DNA from 2 places in the Fictibacillus iocasae genome. Region 1 is predicted to be linked to the other one. Evidence: a T-box and tRNA genes for the amino acid it is inferred to sense, from the RefSeq annotation. Region 1 holds a T-box; the other holds one or more tRNA genes.
The links. A T-box is a leader RNA that pairs with one kind of tRNA and senses whether it is charged. The one in region 1 lies ahead of serS (serine--tRNA ligase), so its partner is inferred to be a tRNA-Ser.

Region 1 (7,979 bases):
ATACGGGCGCAATACTTCCGGAATCACAACGGTTCCGTCTTCCTGCTGGTAGTTTTCTAATATCGCAGCAACGGTTCTTCCGATCGCTAAGCCTGATCCGTTTAGTGTGTGTACAAGCTCTGGCTTTGCCTTTGGCTCCGGACGGAAACGGATTTGTGCGCGTCGTGCCTGAAACGCCTCGAAGTTTGAGCAAGAAGAGATTTCACGGTACGTGTTATAGCTAGGCAGCCACACTTCGATGTCGTACTTTTTCGCAGCTGTAAACCCAAGATCCGCCGTACACATGCTCAGCACGCGGTATGGAAGCTTCAGAAGCTGAAGAATCTTCTCAGCGTGACCTGTCAGCTTCTCTAGCTCGTTATAAGAATCCTCAGGCTTTACGAAACGAACAAGCTCTACTTTATTGAACTGGTGCTGACGAATGAGTCCGCGTGTGTCACGTCCGGCAGAACCCGCTTCAGAACGGAAGCACGCGCTGTATGCCACATATCCGATCGGCAGCTGCTCCGCTTCCAAAATTTCTTCGCGGTGATAGTTCGTGACCGGCACTTCAGAAGTCGGCACGAGGAAATAATCGTCTTCGCGAATCTTGAACGCATCTTCCTCAAATTTCGGAAGCTGACCGGTTCCTGTCATGCTCGTGCGGTTTACCAAGTAAGGCGGTAAAATTTCTGTATAGCCATGCTGATCCTCGTGATAATCCATCATAAAGTTAATCAATGCGCGCTCAAGTCTTGCTCCTGCTCCTTTTAAGAAAGCAAAACGGCTGCCCGTTACCTTGGCTCCGCGCTCAAAATCGACGATATCGAGGTCTGTCGCGATATCCCAATGTGCTTTCGGCTCGAAACCAAATTCCGGAACGTCTCCCCAGTGGCGGACGGGCACGTTGTCATCCTCTGTTTCCCCGACTGGCACGCTTTCATGCGGGATGTTAGGCAGGGTAAGCATGATCCCGTTCAGGTCTTCCTCAACTTGGCGAAGCTCTTCATCGATCACTTTGATTTTATCGCCCACTTCTCGCATTTCAAGAATCAGTGCGTCAGCATCCTTTTTCTCGCGCTTGAACTCGGCAACCTGCTTAGACACTTCGTTGCGCTTAGACTTGAGTGTTTCTGTTTCTCCAATCAGTTCACGGCGGCGGTGATCCAGCTCCTCGAAACGGTCCAGCCCGCTTAAGTCCTCACCGCGCTTGCTCAAGCTTCTTTTTACATCCTCAAAATTAGCACGTACAAATTTTAAATCCAGCATGTACTTTTCCTCCTTAAAATAATCAGTGACATATGACAAATAAAAAACTCCCGTCTCTTACCCAAATAACCTTTGAGTAAGGGACGAGAGTTAACCCGCGTTGCCACCCTAATTGCAGTCGTGCAATGAAATGCACAGCTGCCGCTTTGTTCATGAGATAACGGTCTCTATAACCGGAAAAGCTTACTGTATCGTTCGGCTTTTCACTCCAGGATGGATTCACAAATCCTTTGGCCGGTTCGCACCTTCCACCGGCTCTCTTTAACAAAGGGGTTCTGCTACTAGTTCCTGTCACTGATTTTAAATATAAGTTTGTATAGTAATTTACAGCATATGCCGCAATTATGCAACCGTTTCTTTCTTTTTTTCTTTCGCCATCTTGACGAAATACGCGTGCATGCGGTAATCGTCCGTCAGTTCCGGGTGAAAAGCCGCACATAAGAAATGCCCTTGCTGAGCCGCTACAATGCGGTCGTTATGCTTGGAAAGAATCTCAACCTCAGGTCCAACCTCCATGATGTATGGAGCACGGATAAAGACACCGGTGAAATCCTCGCCGACATGGTGGATCATCAAGTCTGCCTCAAAGCTGTCCACCTGGCGGCCAAACGCATTGCGCTCAACCGTCATGTCGATCAGTTCCAAATGAGCCGAATCTTGTCCCGCAATATTTTTTGCCATTAAAATCAAACCCGCACACGTTCCGAAGACTGGCTTCTCAGCTGCAAAGTCTTTTAACGGCTGTAAAAAAGCGTATTTGTCGATCAGGCGTCTCATGGCAGTGCTTTCGCCCCCAGGCATGACAAGGCCGTCTAAGCCTTCGAGCTGTTCAACCTTTTTGACGATAACGGCTTCTGCACCAGAAGCTTCAAGTGCGGCAGCATGCTCACGCACCGCGCCCTGCAGTCCTAATACTCCGATTTTCACCATCTTACCAGCCGCGTTCCTGCATGCGCTCGTTTGGAAGGATAGACGAGATCTCAATCCCTTTCATCGGAGTGCCAAGGCCTTTAGAAAGCTCTGCGATCAGCTTGAAATCCTGGTAATGCGTCGTAGCTTCCACGATCGCACGCGCAAATTTCTCCGGATTTTCCGATTTAAAGATACCTGAGCCAACGAAGACGCCGTCAGCACCAAGGTGCATCATGAGTGCGGCATCTGCTGGTGAAGCCACTCCGCCCGCTGCAAAGTTAACTACAGGGAACTTGCCTTCTTTTTTGATCGCAAGCAGGATCTCGTAAGGCGCACCAAGGTTCTTCGCTTCTGTCATGAGCTCGTCCTCGCTCATTGCGATCACCTGGCGGATCTGTGCCTGAATCATGCGCATGTGACGAACCGCTTCTACGATATTCCCTGTTCCAGGCTCGCCTTTTGTACGGATCATGGACGCGCCTTCACCGATGCGGCGAGCCGCTTCGCCAAGGTCACGTGCGCCGCACACGAACGGCACCGTATAGTCACGCTTATTTAAATGGAATACTTCGTCTGCAGGAGTTAATACTTCACTTTCATCGATGTAATCAACGCCCATTGCTTCTAAGATACGCGCTTCAACAATATGCCCGATGCGTGCTTTCGCCATTACCGGAATCGAAACCGCGTTCATCACGTCTTCAACGATTGTTGGATCAGCCATACGCGATACGCCGCCTGCAGCACGGATATCTGCCGGCACGCGCTCAAGTGCCATAACAGCAACAGCGCCAGCTGCTTCTGCGATTTTTGCTTGCTCGGCGTTAATCACGTCCATGATGACGCCGCCTTTTTGCATTTCAGCCATGCCGCGTTTTACACGTTCAGTACCAGTCTTCAACATCCAAAATACCCCCTATTTAATCTCGTCTCTAAAGCGAGTCGTTATTGTGGCAGTTTTAATATAAAACCACTAGCACCCTCTATTTTATCGTATTTAAAGGATTTAGAAAATAAAAACTCTTCAGCATCATAATGTTGAAGAGTCGTTGAATTAACTTTTACTAAGAAGTAGTTGATCTCCTTTACAGGCGCACGCTTTCCGCGGGGTGAGCAGAAAAGCAGAAACGGCTCGTCCAGCCCCGATAAGCAAATGAGAAAGGGACCGGTAAGTCGCTCTTTGACTTATTGGGCACTTTCTCATTTGACCTCGAGGGGCTAGCCGTTTTCTGCTGGACACGGTGAGCCCATTTGTCGCTGCGCGCCTTTAAATGGTCTCACCTGACCACTCGTCCCGAAGGAGTCGGCACCTTTCACTACGATCAACTTTATCAATGAAGTATTCAAAGCAGTTCAATAATAAAGACTTCCAAGCAGTCCTTAGGAAGTGTTGAAAACAAAATGGTAGAACTACACAAAGGGAATCCAACAGCACTAAGTTTGCACAATCAGACTTTTTAAAAGAACAATCTCTACTAAAAGAGCCAAAAATAAAAAAAAGGTGAGCTCTCATCATAGCGCCTAGCGGCATGAGAACTCACCTGCAACAGAAATTATATTAAGATTAAAACAGACCCTTCACCATATCAACGGTTCCTGACCAGATGTCTGCGAAGAAGCTTCCGACGCCTCTCATGGCTAGGATGAACCAGTTTGCTTTTTCGACGGATTGTGTCGTGACGACATCAACTTGTCCTTTGCCTGTTCCATCGTTGATCAAGTAGCCGTAATCTTCGCCTTCACCTTTATACTCCACTTGGATGTGGCCGACGACTTCGCCTTTTTTCACAGGAGCCGTCAGTTTGCCGTCTTCGTTCAGCTTTTTCTTATCGATCACGAACTTCGGCTTGTAGTTCTTCTTTTCACCTCGTTTGATGACAAGAGAAACATCTTCCTTCGCTGCGACAGATACTTCGCTTTCCTTGCCTTTTACAACAGGAATCGTATTGCTTCCTTTGATCTTGTAGCCTTTCGAAAGCACTTTTTCTTTCGTGAAATTTGCAAAACCGTAGTTGAACAGCTTAGCCGTTTCGTCAAAGCGGGCTTTGTGGCTGTTCGTTTTCATCACAACGGACAAAAGACGTGTATCCCCTTTTTTCACGGTACCCGTGAACGCGAAACCAGCCGAATCTGTTGAACCTGTCTTGAGGCCATCTACTCCTTCAAATCCGTATACAAGTGAAGGCAGCATCCAGTTCCAGTTTTCCATGTTGATTTTATCGTCGGTTCCTTCACGGAAAGTCATTCTCGGAATCTTCGCTGTCTCCAGCACTTCTGGATAATCGTTAATCAAGTGGAACGCAAGAATAGCCGTGGAACGGGCACTCATCATGTTCTCTTCATTCTCGTCACCAGCCGGGTGGTTGCCTTGAAGATCTTCATTGTTCAGTCCTGAGCTGTTTACAAAGTGGAAATCCTTAAGACCAAGCTGTTTCCCTTTTTTGTTCATCATTGAGACAAATTCAGATTCTGAGCCGCCGATCAGCTCAGCAAGCGCGATGGTTGCCCCGTTGGCTGAATAGATCGCCATCGCCTGGTAAAGCTCTTTTACCGAATATTTATCGTCTACACGAAGCGGAACATTGGAAAGGTCCCGGTTTTGTGAAATCTTATGTGCGTATTCAGAGATTCCTGTTTTCTGATCCCAAGAAATCTTGTTTTTCTTGATGGCTTCGAGCACAAGATATTCTGTCATCATTTTTGTCATACTAGCTGGCGGAAGCATTTTATCCGCTGCTTTTTCAAATAAAATCTTACCGGTTTCACCGTCAATTAAGATGGCGGCTTCCCCTTTAATATCTAACGCCGGCGCGGCGCTTGCTTTTGATTGAAAACCAAACAGACTTCCTGTAAAGAATGAAAAAATAAGTGTCAGCACTAATAGCTGTCTCATCTTGCTGTTCAACTTCTGCACCTCCAAGGCCATTTTACACTCGGTTATTGTAACATAGTAAAGTGCAAAAAAATAGACAGAGGATCATCCTCTGTCTGAAAAATGAATCTTTAGACCGAATAGTTTGGCGCTTCTTTGGTAATTTGCACTTGGTGCGGGTGGCTTTCGCGAAGTCCCGCGCCTGTGATGCGGACAAACTGCGCGTTGTTTTGCAGATCTTCAATCGTTTCCGTTCCGCAATATCCCATACCTGAACGGATGCCGCCAACTAGCTGATAAAGCGTGTCTGAAAGCGGTCCTTTGTACGGCACGCGCCCTTCGATTCCTTCTGGCACAAGCTTTTTATTATTTTCCTGGAAATAACGGTCGCTCGAACCGCGTTCCATCGCACCGACCGATCCCATTCCGCGGTACACCTTAAATTGGCGTCCTTGATAGATTTCACGGTCGCCAGGGCTCTCCGATACTCCGGCAAGAAGGCTTCCGAGCATAACAGCATGTCCGCCGCTCGCCAGCGCCTTCACGATATCGCCAGAGTACTTGATGCCGCCATCCGCGATAACAGGAATACCGTACTTGCGTGCTTCTGTCGCACAATCGTATACAGCCGTAACCTGCGGCACACCGACTCCCGCAATAATACGAGTTGTACAGATGGATCCAGGTCCGATTCCTACCTTCACGACGCTTGCTCCGGCGTTGATCAAGTCACGCGTCGCTTCTGGTGTGGCCACGTTGCCAGCAATAATGGTAAGGTCAGGATACAAGCCGCGAATCTCTTTTACCTTCTGCAGTACACCTTCTGAGTGGCCGTGTGCTGTATCGATGACAATCGCGTCCACGCCTGACTGTACGAGCTTCTCTACGCGAGTCGCAGCATCCTTCGTTACACCGACTGCAGCACCAACAAGAAGGCGTCCTTGCTTGTCTTTTGCCGAATTCGGGAACTCGATGACTTTTTCAATATCTTTAATGGTGATCAGGCCTTGCAATACGCCTTCATCATCTACAAGAGGGAGTTTCTCAATCTTATGCTTCTGCAAAATCAGTTCTGCTTCTTTTAGCGTCGTTCCAACAGAAGCGGTGATGAGGTTGTCTTTTGTCATAACATCAGAAATCTGAATCGAATAATCCTGAATGAATCGCATATCACGGTTCGTGATAATACCGACTAATTTCTTGTCCTCGTCCACAATCGGCACACCGCTGATGCGGTACTTGCCCATCAGATGCTCAGCATCGAACACTTGGTGGTTGGGTTGCAGATAAAATGGATCCGTAATAACGCCGCTCTCCGAGCGCTTCACACGGTCCACCTGCTCCGCCTGATCTTCAATCGACATGTTCTTATGAATGATTCCTAGACCGCCTTGACGTGCCATCGCGATCGCCATCTCTGCTTCTGTTACTGTATCCATACCAGCACTGATCACCGGAATGTTCAGCTGAACATTTTCGGACAGCTTCGTTTTGACAGAAACATCTTTCGGAAGCACCGACGATTTAGCTGGAATGAGCAATACATCATCAAACGTTAACCCTTCTTTTGCGAACTTATTCTCCCACATGCAGACATCCACCCCTTTTTTCCTAAAAAATATTATTTGTAGATTAACAACTGGTTACACTACTGTCAAGGAGTGTAAATGATGTCAAAATATTTAGAAATCAATTCAGAGAGCAGGTATCATCATGATTGATCACAGCTGGGATTCCTATCTTCCATTTCTATCCTCTTCCGGCACACAAAGCTATCTATCCCGTTCATACAAGAAACATCAATATGACCAGCCTGATTCGCTCAGCTTCGAGAACTGCTATGCCTTCATCTACTATATTGAGCATGGAAAGAAATATTATGCTCTCAGCTCTAATGCTCCTGCGGAACTGCGCCCTGTTCTCCTGTTTTATGGCATGACACAGCTCATCAAAGCCTGCCTCCTTACCGTTGACCCGAGCTACCCCGACAGCAGCACCGTTCTCGCTCATGGCGTGACGACCCGAAAACGCAAAAAGCGTAACTACGAGTTTTTATATGATGAGGTCAGAATCCAAAAATCCGGCCTGTTTAATCATTTTTGCGAAAAAATGTTTCATGTGAAACACCTCGAAGGCGATAAAATCACGATGAAAAACCTGCTCAGTCTGATCCCTGAAATCTCGCTCTTCTTCAAAACGATGGGCATGCCTGAAACGATGCTTCAGCTTCCCGCACATGACCGGAAACTCGCCGTGCCGTATGTCGCCACCGACCTCCTTCACCTGACAGACAGCCGTCTGCTCGAGTTTTTAGCCAGCGCCTCTGGCTGGCAGCTGTCATTAGTTGAAAAAAATGAACAGCATATGATCATCTCTCTGCCCGATCAGTGCAATCCGATTGGCTCTTATCCGTTTTCCTGCTCACTGAACGGAGACATCTACATGCCGATTGAACGTGATTTATACAGCTTGCCGCGGTTGAACGAAATCATGATTCATTATTTGATTCTCTATAACCTGAGCATGATCTGCCGCTACGACACAGAATGGTGGAGCGATCTTTTTCATACATACAACTCAAAAGAGCTGCCGATTATTTTGCACTTTCTGGACATCACGGCTAAGAAAATTCCGAAGCTGCTGGCGGATTATTTGAATACGAGGTAAATTTTTGATTCTTTTTAAAACATGTTTTCTTTTAGAATTCAAGAAGTGTTGATCTCCGTTACAGGTGCACGCTTTCCGCTGGGCGGAAGGTGGCGCAGCAAGACATCGCACGAAGAAAATGTGCCTTTCATTTTCGAGGAGTCGGCACCTTTCATTACGATCAACTTTGCAATGAAGTAATCGAAGAAGATCACGATAATAAATCTTATGCGTGGTAAGTTATGACGTTAAGAAAATCACGCGTTTTATGTGATCTTCTTCCTTTTTCACAGCTCTTTCA
Region 2 (9,038 bases), on a different contig from region 1:
TTCAAAGAACTTTTTGTTCGCCGCTTCTTTAAGCAGCTCAACCATCATATCTCTTTTTCGAATCCGTGTCAACCACTTTTTCAAAAAAATAATGGTGGGCCTAAATGGACTCGAACCATCGACCTCACGCTTATCAGGCGTGCGCTCTAACCAGCTGAGCTATAGGCCCAGTAAATCAAAGATAATGGAGCGGGTGATGAGAATCGAACTCACGACCAGAGCTTGGAAGGCTCTTGTTTTACCATTAAACTACACCCGCATATTAAGATGGTCGGGAAGACAGGATTTGAACCTGCGACCCCCTGGTCCCAAACCAGGTGCTCTACCAAGCTGAGCCACTTCCCGTTATGGCGCGCCCTGAGAGATTCGAACTCCCGACCTTTTGATTCGTAGTCAAACACTCTATCCAGCTGAGCTAAGGGCGCACTATATAATTGTTATGGCGAAAATCTTTCATTTCGTCAACATGTATGATAAGTATTTTGGTGCGGTCGAGAGGACTCGAACCTCCACGGGTATACACCCACTAGCCCCTCAAGCTAGCGCGTCTGCCATTCCGCCACGACCGCGCTGCAATGTTTGCTGCGCATGGTCTCGCACTAAAATCTTATAAGAAACAAAAAATGAATAATGGTGCGGGTGAAGGGACTCGAACCCCCACGTCAATGACACTAGATCCTAAGTCTAGCGCGTCTGCCAATTCCGCCACACCCGCATTATTCAAATAAATGGTGAGCCATGAAGGACTCGAACCTTCGACCCTCTGATTAAAAGTCAGATGCTCTACCGACTGAGCTAATGGCTCTTGCTATAATGTCCGTCGGTCCCTGTCTCTTCCTCTATTAGAAGAACTGTGGGCGTGTCCGTCGAGACAACTCGCCGTCAATCACGTTGTATCGCTCGTGACTGAGCTAATGGCTCTTGCTATAATGTCCTTCGGTTCCCTGTCTCTTCCTCTAAAAGAAGAACTGGAGGTATATCCGTCGAGACAACTCGCCGTTCAATCACGTTGTTTTGCTCGTGACTGAGCTAATGGCTTAAGAAAAAATGGCTGGGCTAGCAGGATTCGAACCTACGCGTGACGGAGTCAAAGTCCGTTGCCTTACCGCTTGGCTATAGCCCATCGTTTGTTTTAATGAATTCGGTTTTTTATAGAAATAAATGGCGGACCCGACCGGGGTCGAACCGGCGATCTCCTGCGTGACAGGCAGGCATGTTAACCACTACACCACGGATCCGCGATAATATGAAACTGATTAAGTAAGTTGATGGTGACCCGTACGGGATTCGAACCCGTGTTACCGCCGTGAAAGGGCGGTGTCTTAACCGCTTGACCAACGGGCCATCTGGCAGAGAAGAAGGGATTCGAACCCTCGCACCGCGTTAGCGATCTACTCCCTTAGCAGGGGAGCCCCTTGAGCCACTTGGGTACTTCTCTGTAATATGGCTCCACAGGCAGGACTCGAACCTGCGACCGATCGGTTAACAGCCGATAGCTCTACCACTGAGCTACTGTGGAATGCTTTTAAAGACAATTAATATCTTATTACGTATAGCCTCGAATGTCAACCTGTTTTAGCAGGTTTTTTTCATGTTGTTTTCGCTCGTTTTATGTAATGCCCAACAGCGACTTAATTAAATTACCACATATTCATATAGCGAGTCAACAACTTATTCAGAAATTATTCAGAAATAATATGAACCAGTTTCCCACGGCATCTTCCACATACGTATTTAGCGGTATTGATGCGCCGTTTCCTTTTGAACGCCACATTACAGTCTGTGCATTTATACAGATGTTTATAAGTTTCTTTTCTTACCGCTCCAGGCAAAGAGTCACAATAGCGTGCTCCCCCCACTTGCTTCAGCAGCTGCTTAAACTCCGGATCGCGGTGCTTGTAGCCTCTTCCTTCAATATGCAGGTGATAATGAACCAGCTCGTGCTTGATGATGCCGATCAGGGCCTCCATCCCAAAATGCATATACTGCTTCGGGTTGATCTCGATATCATGGCTGCGCAGCAGGTACCGGCCGCCTGTTGTTTGGAGGCGGTTGTTAAAACGCGCGGTGTGCCGGAATGATTTTCCGAAGTATTCGTTTGAAATTGTCTCGGTTAGTTGCTGAAGCTGCTGCTGATTCATTATACGAAGCCACCTTACGTTTTGGTTCACACTAACAAGCATACCTACATAAACTAAAACACAACAACAGACGGTACGCAAGGAGGGAATCTTCATGCCTGTATGGTTCAAACGTCAGCTGCGCAGAGCTTACTACCAGAAGGACCGCTATCAGATCCGCCTGCTTAACCAGTGCTGGTTTTTCTATAATAAAAAGAACACTGCCTTAAAGGAGAATCCTTAATTAGGCAGTGTTCGGTGTTTATGCGTTTTTCTCAGGGTTGACCATCGTCAGGGCGATGCGCTCTTTCCTCGTATCGACAGAGTCTACCCATACGGTCACCACTTGTCCGACACTGACGACCTCCATCGGGTTCTTCACGAAACGTGTAGTGAGCTTGGAAATGTGCACAAGGCCGTCTTGCTTCACGCCAATATCCACGAACGCGCCAAAATCGACCACGTTGCGGACTGTGCCCTGCAGCTCCATACCAGGCTTCAAATCTTCCATCTTCAAAACATCCGTTTTCAGGACAGGGCCAGCAAATTCGTCACGGGGGTCACGCCCCGGCCGGGACAAGCCCTCGATGATATCCTTTAATGTAGGCACACCGATTCCGAGTTTTTCAGACAGCTCATTCACGGAAAGGACGTCCAATTTCTCCCGAACAGAAGGCGCGCCGATCGATTGAACGGTCTCGCCGATTTCTTCCAGCACCTTTTTCGCCGAATCATAGCTTTCCGGGTGGATGCCTGTCTGGTCAAGCGGCTGCTTTCCTCCTTGGATGCGAAGGAAGCCGATCGCCTGCTCGTATGTTTTCGCGCCAAGACGAGGGATTTTCTTCAGCTCCGTACGGTTTGAAAATTTGCCGATTTCATCTCTTTGCTTCACGATATTTTGTGCGACCGTCTTGGAAAGGCCCGAAACATATTGAAGCAGTGAGGCGGATGCGGTGTTCACGTTCACACCGACAAGGTTAACCGCCGTCTCAACGACAAACGTTACTTCTTCGTTTAACCGTTTTTGCGAAACGTCATGCTGGTATTGGCCGACGCCGATCGATTTAGGATCAATCTTAACGAGCTCGGCCATCGGATCCTGCAGTCTTCTGGCGATCGAAATCGCGCTTCTTTCCTCTACCTGCAGCTCAGGAAATTCCTCTCGTGCGACAGCTGATGCCGAGTACACGCTCGCGCCAGCCTCATTCACGATGACATAGGCTACTTCACGATCTAGATCTGAAATGGTATTCACGATAAATTGTTCGGTTTCGCGTGATGCGGTCCCATTGCCAATTGCGATTAGCTCGATTCCATATTTATCGATGAGATCACGCACGATTTTCGCCGACTTTTCTACCTCTGAACGTGGAGGTGTCGGGTAGATCGTGACGATGTGAAGCATTTTTCCTGTCTCATCAACCACTCCAAGCTTGCAGCCTGTGCGATAGGCCGGGTCAACACCGAGCACCATTCTCCCTTTTAACGGTGCTTGAAGGAGTAGGCTTTTCACATTTTCAGAAAAAATATGGATGGCGCGTTCTTCCGCCGTCTCGGTCAGAGAGGTGCGAATCTCTCTTTCAATGGACGGAGCGATCAGGCGCTTGTAGCCGTCTTCAATCGCCGCTTTTATGTAGGTCGCAGATGGCGATTGCGGCTTCTTAATATGCTGCCGCAGCATTTTAGAGATGATTTCCTCTTCTGGAGCGTTAATGCCCGCCTTGATAATGTCCTCTCTTTCACCGCGATTGACTGCGAGAACACGATGAGGAACGATTTTGCTCAAAGGTTCTTCATAATCGTAGTACATCTCGTAAATTTTCTTTTCATCCTTGTCGGCATGCTTTGTAGCCAATGTTTTGAGCGAGCCTTTTTTTACTGTCAGCTCGCGGATCCATTTGCGTGTGTCAGGCTCATCTGAGATCGATTCTGCAATAATATCGGATGCTCCTTGCAGTGCTTCTTCTATTGAAGCGGCACCTTTTTCAGCGTCTACATAGAGTCGAGCTTCCTCTTCAACCGAATTGGGTGATAATTGCAGAAGCCATTGGGCGAGTGGCTCAAGGCCCTTTTCTTTGGCAACGCTCGCTTTTGTTCGTCGTTTTTGTTTGTATGGACGATATAAGTCCTCTACCTCCTGCAGCTTAACGGCTGCCAGAATGTCCTTTTGCAGCTCCTCTGTCAGCTTGTCCTGCTCTTCAATCAGGCGGATGACCTCTTCTTTTCTCGCCTTTAAGTTCTCGAGGTATTGCCAGCGATCCATGACCGCTTTGATCTGTACTTCATCCAGACCGCCTGTCAGCTCTTTTCTGTATCGTGCGATAAACGGCACGGTGTTTCCTTCGCCAAGCAAGGCAATGACATTTTCAACCTGCTTTTTGTTTATTTCCAGTTCCTTTGCAATCACATTCACTTCATTAGCCGCAGCCGGGGCAGCGGTCTTCTTTTCGGTCACCTGTTCCATTTTCGGCAGCTCCCTTCTCATCCTCTTTATTATAAACGAAAAGGGCGTCCTGCCGAATGCGGAAGGAGGCCCTTTCGTTAAAAAGTTTCGATTTTCGATTCGTCCTTATTGCCGTGGGGGATGTCTCTATCTGCTTCTGAAAGCTGCTTCCTGCCGCGTTTGAGCTGGCGGTATTGGAGAGAAGAGATGTCATATTCGGCATATCCTCTGTACAATTTTACGACAGCGTATAATACGAGAATACTCATAATGATCCAAAATCCGCTGCCCATAGTCCGCTCCCCCTCTCTTTATCTTACAAAGAGAGGGACAAAAATATATCTCGCTATGAATAATATTTGAAGCGCCATGTTCGTTTTTGGGGCTTTTGGTGCTGCCAAAATACATCATAAAAACGCAGAGACTTCTTAAAAAAGTCGCTGCTTTTCTATTCAGATGCGCGGATTCTTCCGACTAAGCATGTGGCATCATCTGATGTATTGACCGGTAATTGGCTAATATAGAACACCGCATCCTCTGGCGAGATCATGCGGGAAAGGATGTTGCGGCTTTGGGTATGGATTTCCATTCCGTCCGAATAAAGCATAAATGCGGCCTCCCCTTTAAAGGAGAATTGCTGAATTTTAAACTTTTGCGGCTTGCCGGCGAGAAATCCTAATGTAGAAAGCGGGTGAACAACTTTTTCATCTTTCACTGCCAGCATGAAGCGGATGTTACCAACGCTCGCATAATGAACCGTTTGTGTCTCAAAATCAAACTTGACGACTGCGAGAACCGCACCGCGCGTTTGTCTGAGAACGGTGTTGCACCTTTCCATGATCGACGTAATCTCCTCGTCATGGTGTTCTTCTACTATCCTCATCGCAGCCTTAGAAGCGTCCTTTGCAAGGGATCCGCTGCCGAGACCGTCTGCCAGTGCGCAGATAAAGTAACGTGAGGTTTCATAAAAGAAAAAGCTGTCACCGCAAAGGTCATTTCCTGCTTTAGGCACCTGAAAAGCCGACACCTTTACGTTGTTGAAGCTGTGGTGTTCGATCATTTTAATGCCTCCGAAGGGGATACACGTATAGCCTCACGGAGTTTTTCCAGTGCGCGCCTTTGCAAACGGGACACATGCATCTGAGAAATATCTAGCCTTTCGCCGGTTTCCTTCTGGCTTAAGTTTTCAAAGTAAGTGCATTGCAGAATTTCTTTTTCCCGGACAGTCAGCACTTCAAACGCTTTTTGAAGAAGCATCTGCTTGTCCACCTGGTCAAAGCCTCCGTCATCAGAACCGACAAGGTCAAGCAATGTGACCGTGCTGCCTTCCTGATCTGCCTCGATCGTGCTGTCAACAGACAACGCCTGATAGCTTTTGCCCATCTCCATCGTTTCGAGCACTTCTTCTTCTGTCACCTCAAGATAATCGGCTATTTCATAGATTTTCGGCGAACGCTGAAGATCGGTTGTCAGCTCTTCAACGGCTCGCTTGATGCGCGGTCCGAGTTCCTTAATGCGGCGCGGTACATGGACACTCCACGTTTTGTCCCGGATAAACCGCTTGATTTCTCCAACGATTGTCGGAACAGCAAACGATTCAAACGAGCGGCCAAACGTTTTGTCATAACGCCGGATAGCCGCAAGAAGACCGATCATGCCCACCTGTACAAGGTCGTCATGAATGATCTTTCCTTTTGAGAATTTTCTTGCGAGCGAATGCACAAGGTCTTCGTATTGATGAACGAGATTTGTCTGCAGTTCTTCATTCGTTGGATCATACTGCAGTTCCTCAATCCAGGCGTAGACTTGTTCTTTACTGTGAAGATGCTGGCGAGGTCCGGTCGACATTTTCCTCCACCTCATCTCTGTGAAGATACTTCGTCATCATGACGATGACGCCTGCTTCACCACTGATTTCTACCTTATCCATAAGTGTTTCAATCAAGAAGAGGCCCAAACCTCCTTCAGTCAGCTGTTCTACTGGCTTGCCGTCCACAGGTCCAAGGTTCTCGGTTACCTTGTTGTAATCGAAGCTCTTTCCTTGGTCGACCACGGTAACTTCCAGTCGGTCTTCATGAAGGTTGCAGCCGATGCGGATCTGACCGAGCTCTGCGTCGCTGTATGCATGATTCACAACGTTCGTGCACGCTTCCGATACGGCAATTTTAATATCTTCAATTTCATCAAATGCAAAACCCATACGGTTGGCGATGCCTGAAATCGTAAGGCGTACCACACCGACAAAATCAGGCTTTGCCGGTACGATCATTTCCAAGTAGTCAGAGGCTGTGTTCATTTGGCCTCCCCCTTTACCTCATTCTCGATGTCCATTACTTCTGTCAGACCGGTAATTTCAAAAATGCGGCGTACTCGTTCAGTCATTCCTCTAAGCTTCAAGGAGCCATTGTTTGCTTTTGTGGATTTGAGGGCGCCGACAAAGATACCAAGCCCCGTGCTATCCATGTATTCTATTTGAGACAGGTCAATGATAATCTCCTGACCTTCTTTTTCCGTTAATGGAACAAGCACTTCTTTCAATTTGGGAGCCGTATATGCGTCTACTTCTCCAGCTAGTTCTAATGAATGGGTGTGTTCGTTTGTGTGATGGTTAATTTGCAAATTCATTATATTCCCCCCAGGGTTGATTTTAAAACGGATAGAAAACTTTACCCTTTCCGCGAATGTGCTAAACCACTCTTTTTAAAACAATTAACGTAAAATCGTCTCGAAGCTCAAATTCCTGGAGCTTCTCCAGCTCATGGAAAACACATTGAACCATTTCCTGAGCAGGCAGATTCATGTGTTTGCGGATCAACGATACGATCTCATCGCGCTCAATGAACCCTTTGCTCGTTCGGCATTCCGTTACACCATCCGAAAGCAGAATGACCATATCCCCGATCTCGATCACTTTTTCATAGGGCTGGTATGTTGCCGTGCGGGAAACGCCGAGAACGATACCTTTGGCAATCATATCGTCAAACCTGTCATCGGCTGCACGGTAAATAAATCCTGGTTCATGGCCAGCACCGGCATAGGAAAACGTATGTTTATCAGAATCGTATAGACCGTGAAGCATCGTGATGAACATGTTCGGGTGGACGTTCTGCTCGACAACGTGATTCAAGTTCTCGAGCAGCAAGTGAGGCATCTGCTGCTGCTGAGGCAGGCTGTCCATCGCATACTTGATCATCGACATGCAAAGCGCAGCGGGAATCCCTTTTCCGATAATGTCTGCGACCGCTACACTTAATTTGTTTCCGTCTTTAACGAAATTGAAATAATCACCGTTCATTTTCTTAGCAGGCACACTGATGACGCCAATATCGAGCCCGTCCACCTCGGGAACATCGCTCATGAGCAAGGTTTGCTGCATGCTCGCAGCCACCTCAATCTCCGACTCCAACTGCTGCTGCTTGTCTCTCAGGCTCTGATGCTCGCGATAAGCGAACCCGTAGCCGATCATGACTTCTAATAAAAAATCAAAGGAGTCGCGCATGTCCTCTTCCATATCCGGGAAGAGCTCATGCATCACTTGAATGTGAAGCGAGATCACATCCTCGGGAGAGATTTGCTGCTCAATCAATTTTCGGCTGAACTGCTGCCCTTTATAAAGAGCTGTTTCTGACTTGCCTTTTATATAAGTCTGTATAAGGTCTTGGTAACGATCAATTATCGCGTCTTTGCCAGTCAAAAAGCTTCCTCCTATCGAAGCCATTTCGTTGCATTAATCTCTGTACCTACATCTACGGTTGATTCGATCGAAAATTCGTCCATCAGCCTTTTCACACCCGGCAATCCGGCTCCAAGCCCTCCGGATGTCGTATAGCCGTCTTCCATTACCCTGCGGATATCCCGTATGCCCGGTCCATTATCAAGAGCAACAATCTTGAGGCCCTTTTTGCCAAGCTGGTCAATAGGCTGTATGCAAATTTTTCCGTTTCCCGCGTATAAGTAGATATTACGTGCTAGTTCAGAAATGGCAGTTGTAATCCTCGCCTGGTCCACGTTGCCAAAACCAAGCTCTTTGGCCATATTTCTTCCTAATTGTCTGGCGCTTACGATGTCCCATTCATTGCGCACTTCTACACAGGATTGGATGTCCATGGTCATCCCTCCAGTTCCAGACGCAATTTATCAAGCCCCTGTTCTAAATCAAGAGCTGTTGGGACCTCCCTCATGGAGATGCCTAGGTCAATCAGAGTGATCGCAACGGCAGGCTGAATTCCTGTTAGAACAACCTGCGCGCCCATTAATTTTGACATGCGTACCACATCGCCTAGAACTTTTGCGATGAACGAATCAATCATATCAACAGACGTCAAATCGATGACTACGCCTTTAGCGCCTGTATCATGAATTTTGCTAAGCAGATCTTCTTGAAACTGAAGAGCTGTCTGGTCATCAAGCTCTACTTGAATGGTAATGAGCAAGTACTCATGTAATTTCAAGATAGGAATTCTCATCATCTACAC

Region 2: it encodes a tRNA-Ser, which carries the amino acid that the T-box ahead of serS (serine--tRNA ligase) is inferred to sense. The anticodon was not compared.

Annotation. Positions count from the first base shown of each region.
Region 1 covers NZ_JBHTCP010000008.1:918-8,896, reverse strand. The annotation lists gene serS (serine--tRNA ligase) at 1-1,248, opposite strand, end outside; T-box leader at 1,325-1,552, opposite strand; gene pdxT (pyridoxal 5'-phosphate synthase glutaminase subunit PdxT) at 1,591-2,178, opposite strand; gene pdxS (pyridoxal 5'-phosphate synthase lyase subunit PdxS) at 2,180-3,064, opposite strand; gene ACFQPF_RS04075 (serine hydrolase) at 3,725-5,065, opposite strand; gene guaB (IMP dehydrogenase) at 5,164-6,621, opposite strand; gene ACFQPF_RS04065 (YaaC family protein) at 6,746-7,699, shown strand.
Region 2 covers NZ_JBHTCP010000047.1:88-9,125, forward strand. The annotation lists tRNA gene ACFQPF_RS13845 (tRNA-Ile) at 93-169, opposite strand; tRNA gene ACFQPF_RS13850 (tRNA-Gly) at 186-259, opposite strand; tRNA gene ACFQPF_RS13855 (tRNA-Pro) at 269-345, opposite strand; tRNA gene ACFQPF_RS13860 (tRNA-Arg) at 349-425, opposite strand; tRNA gene ACFQPF_RS13865 (tRNA-Leu) at 484-569, opposite strand; tRNA gene ACFQPF_RS13870 (tRNA-Leu) at 632-715, opposite strand; tRNA gene ACFQPF_RS13875 (tRNA-Lys) at 730-805, opposite strand; tRNA gene ACFQPF_RS13880 (tRNA-Gln) at 1,049-1,123, opposite strand; tRNA gene ACFQPF_RS13885 (tRNA-Asp) at 1,163-1,238, opposite strand; tRNA gene ACFQPF_RS13890 (tRNA-Glu) at 1,270-1,344, opposite strand; tRNA gene ACFQPF_RS13895 (tRNA-Ser) at 1,348-1,438, opposite strand; tRNA gene ACFQPF_RS13900 (tRNA-Asn) at 1,445-1,519, opposite strand; gene ACFQPF_RS13905 (SprT family protein) at 1,683-2,141, opposite strand; gene cmpA (cortex morphogenetic protein CmpA) at 2,236-2,364, shown strand; gene ACFQPF_RS13915 (Tex family protein) at 2,383-4,584, opposite strand; gene ACFQPF_RS13920 (hypothetical protein) at 4,662-4,856, opposite strand; gene ACFQPF_RS13925 (PP2C family serine/threonine-protein phosphatase) at 5,012-5,623, opposite strand; gene sigB (RNA polymerase sigma factor SigB) at 5,620-6,411, opposite strand; gene rsbW (anti-sigma B factor RsbW) at 6,377-6,859, opposite strand; gene ACFQPF_RS13940 (STAS domain-containing protein) at 6,856-7,188, opposite strand; gene ACFQPF_RS13945 (PP2C family protein-serine/threonine phosphatase) at 7,250-8,257, opposite strand; gene ACFQPF_RS13950 (anti-sigma regulatory factor) at 8,269-8,670, opposite strand; gene ACFQPF_RS13955 (STAS domain-containing protein) at 8,673-9,029, opposite strand.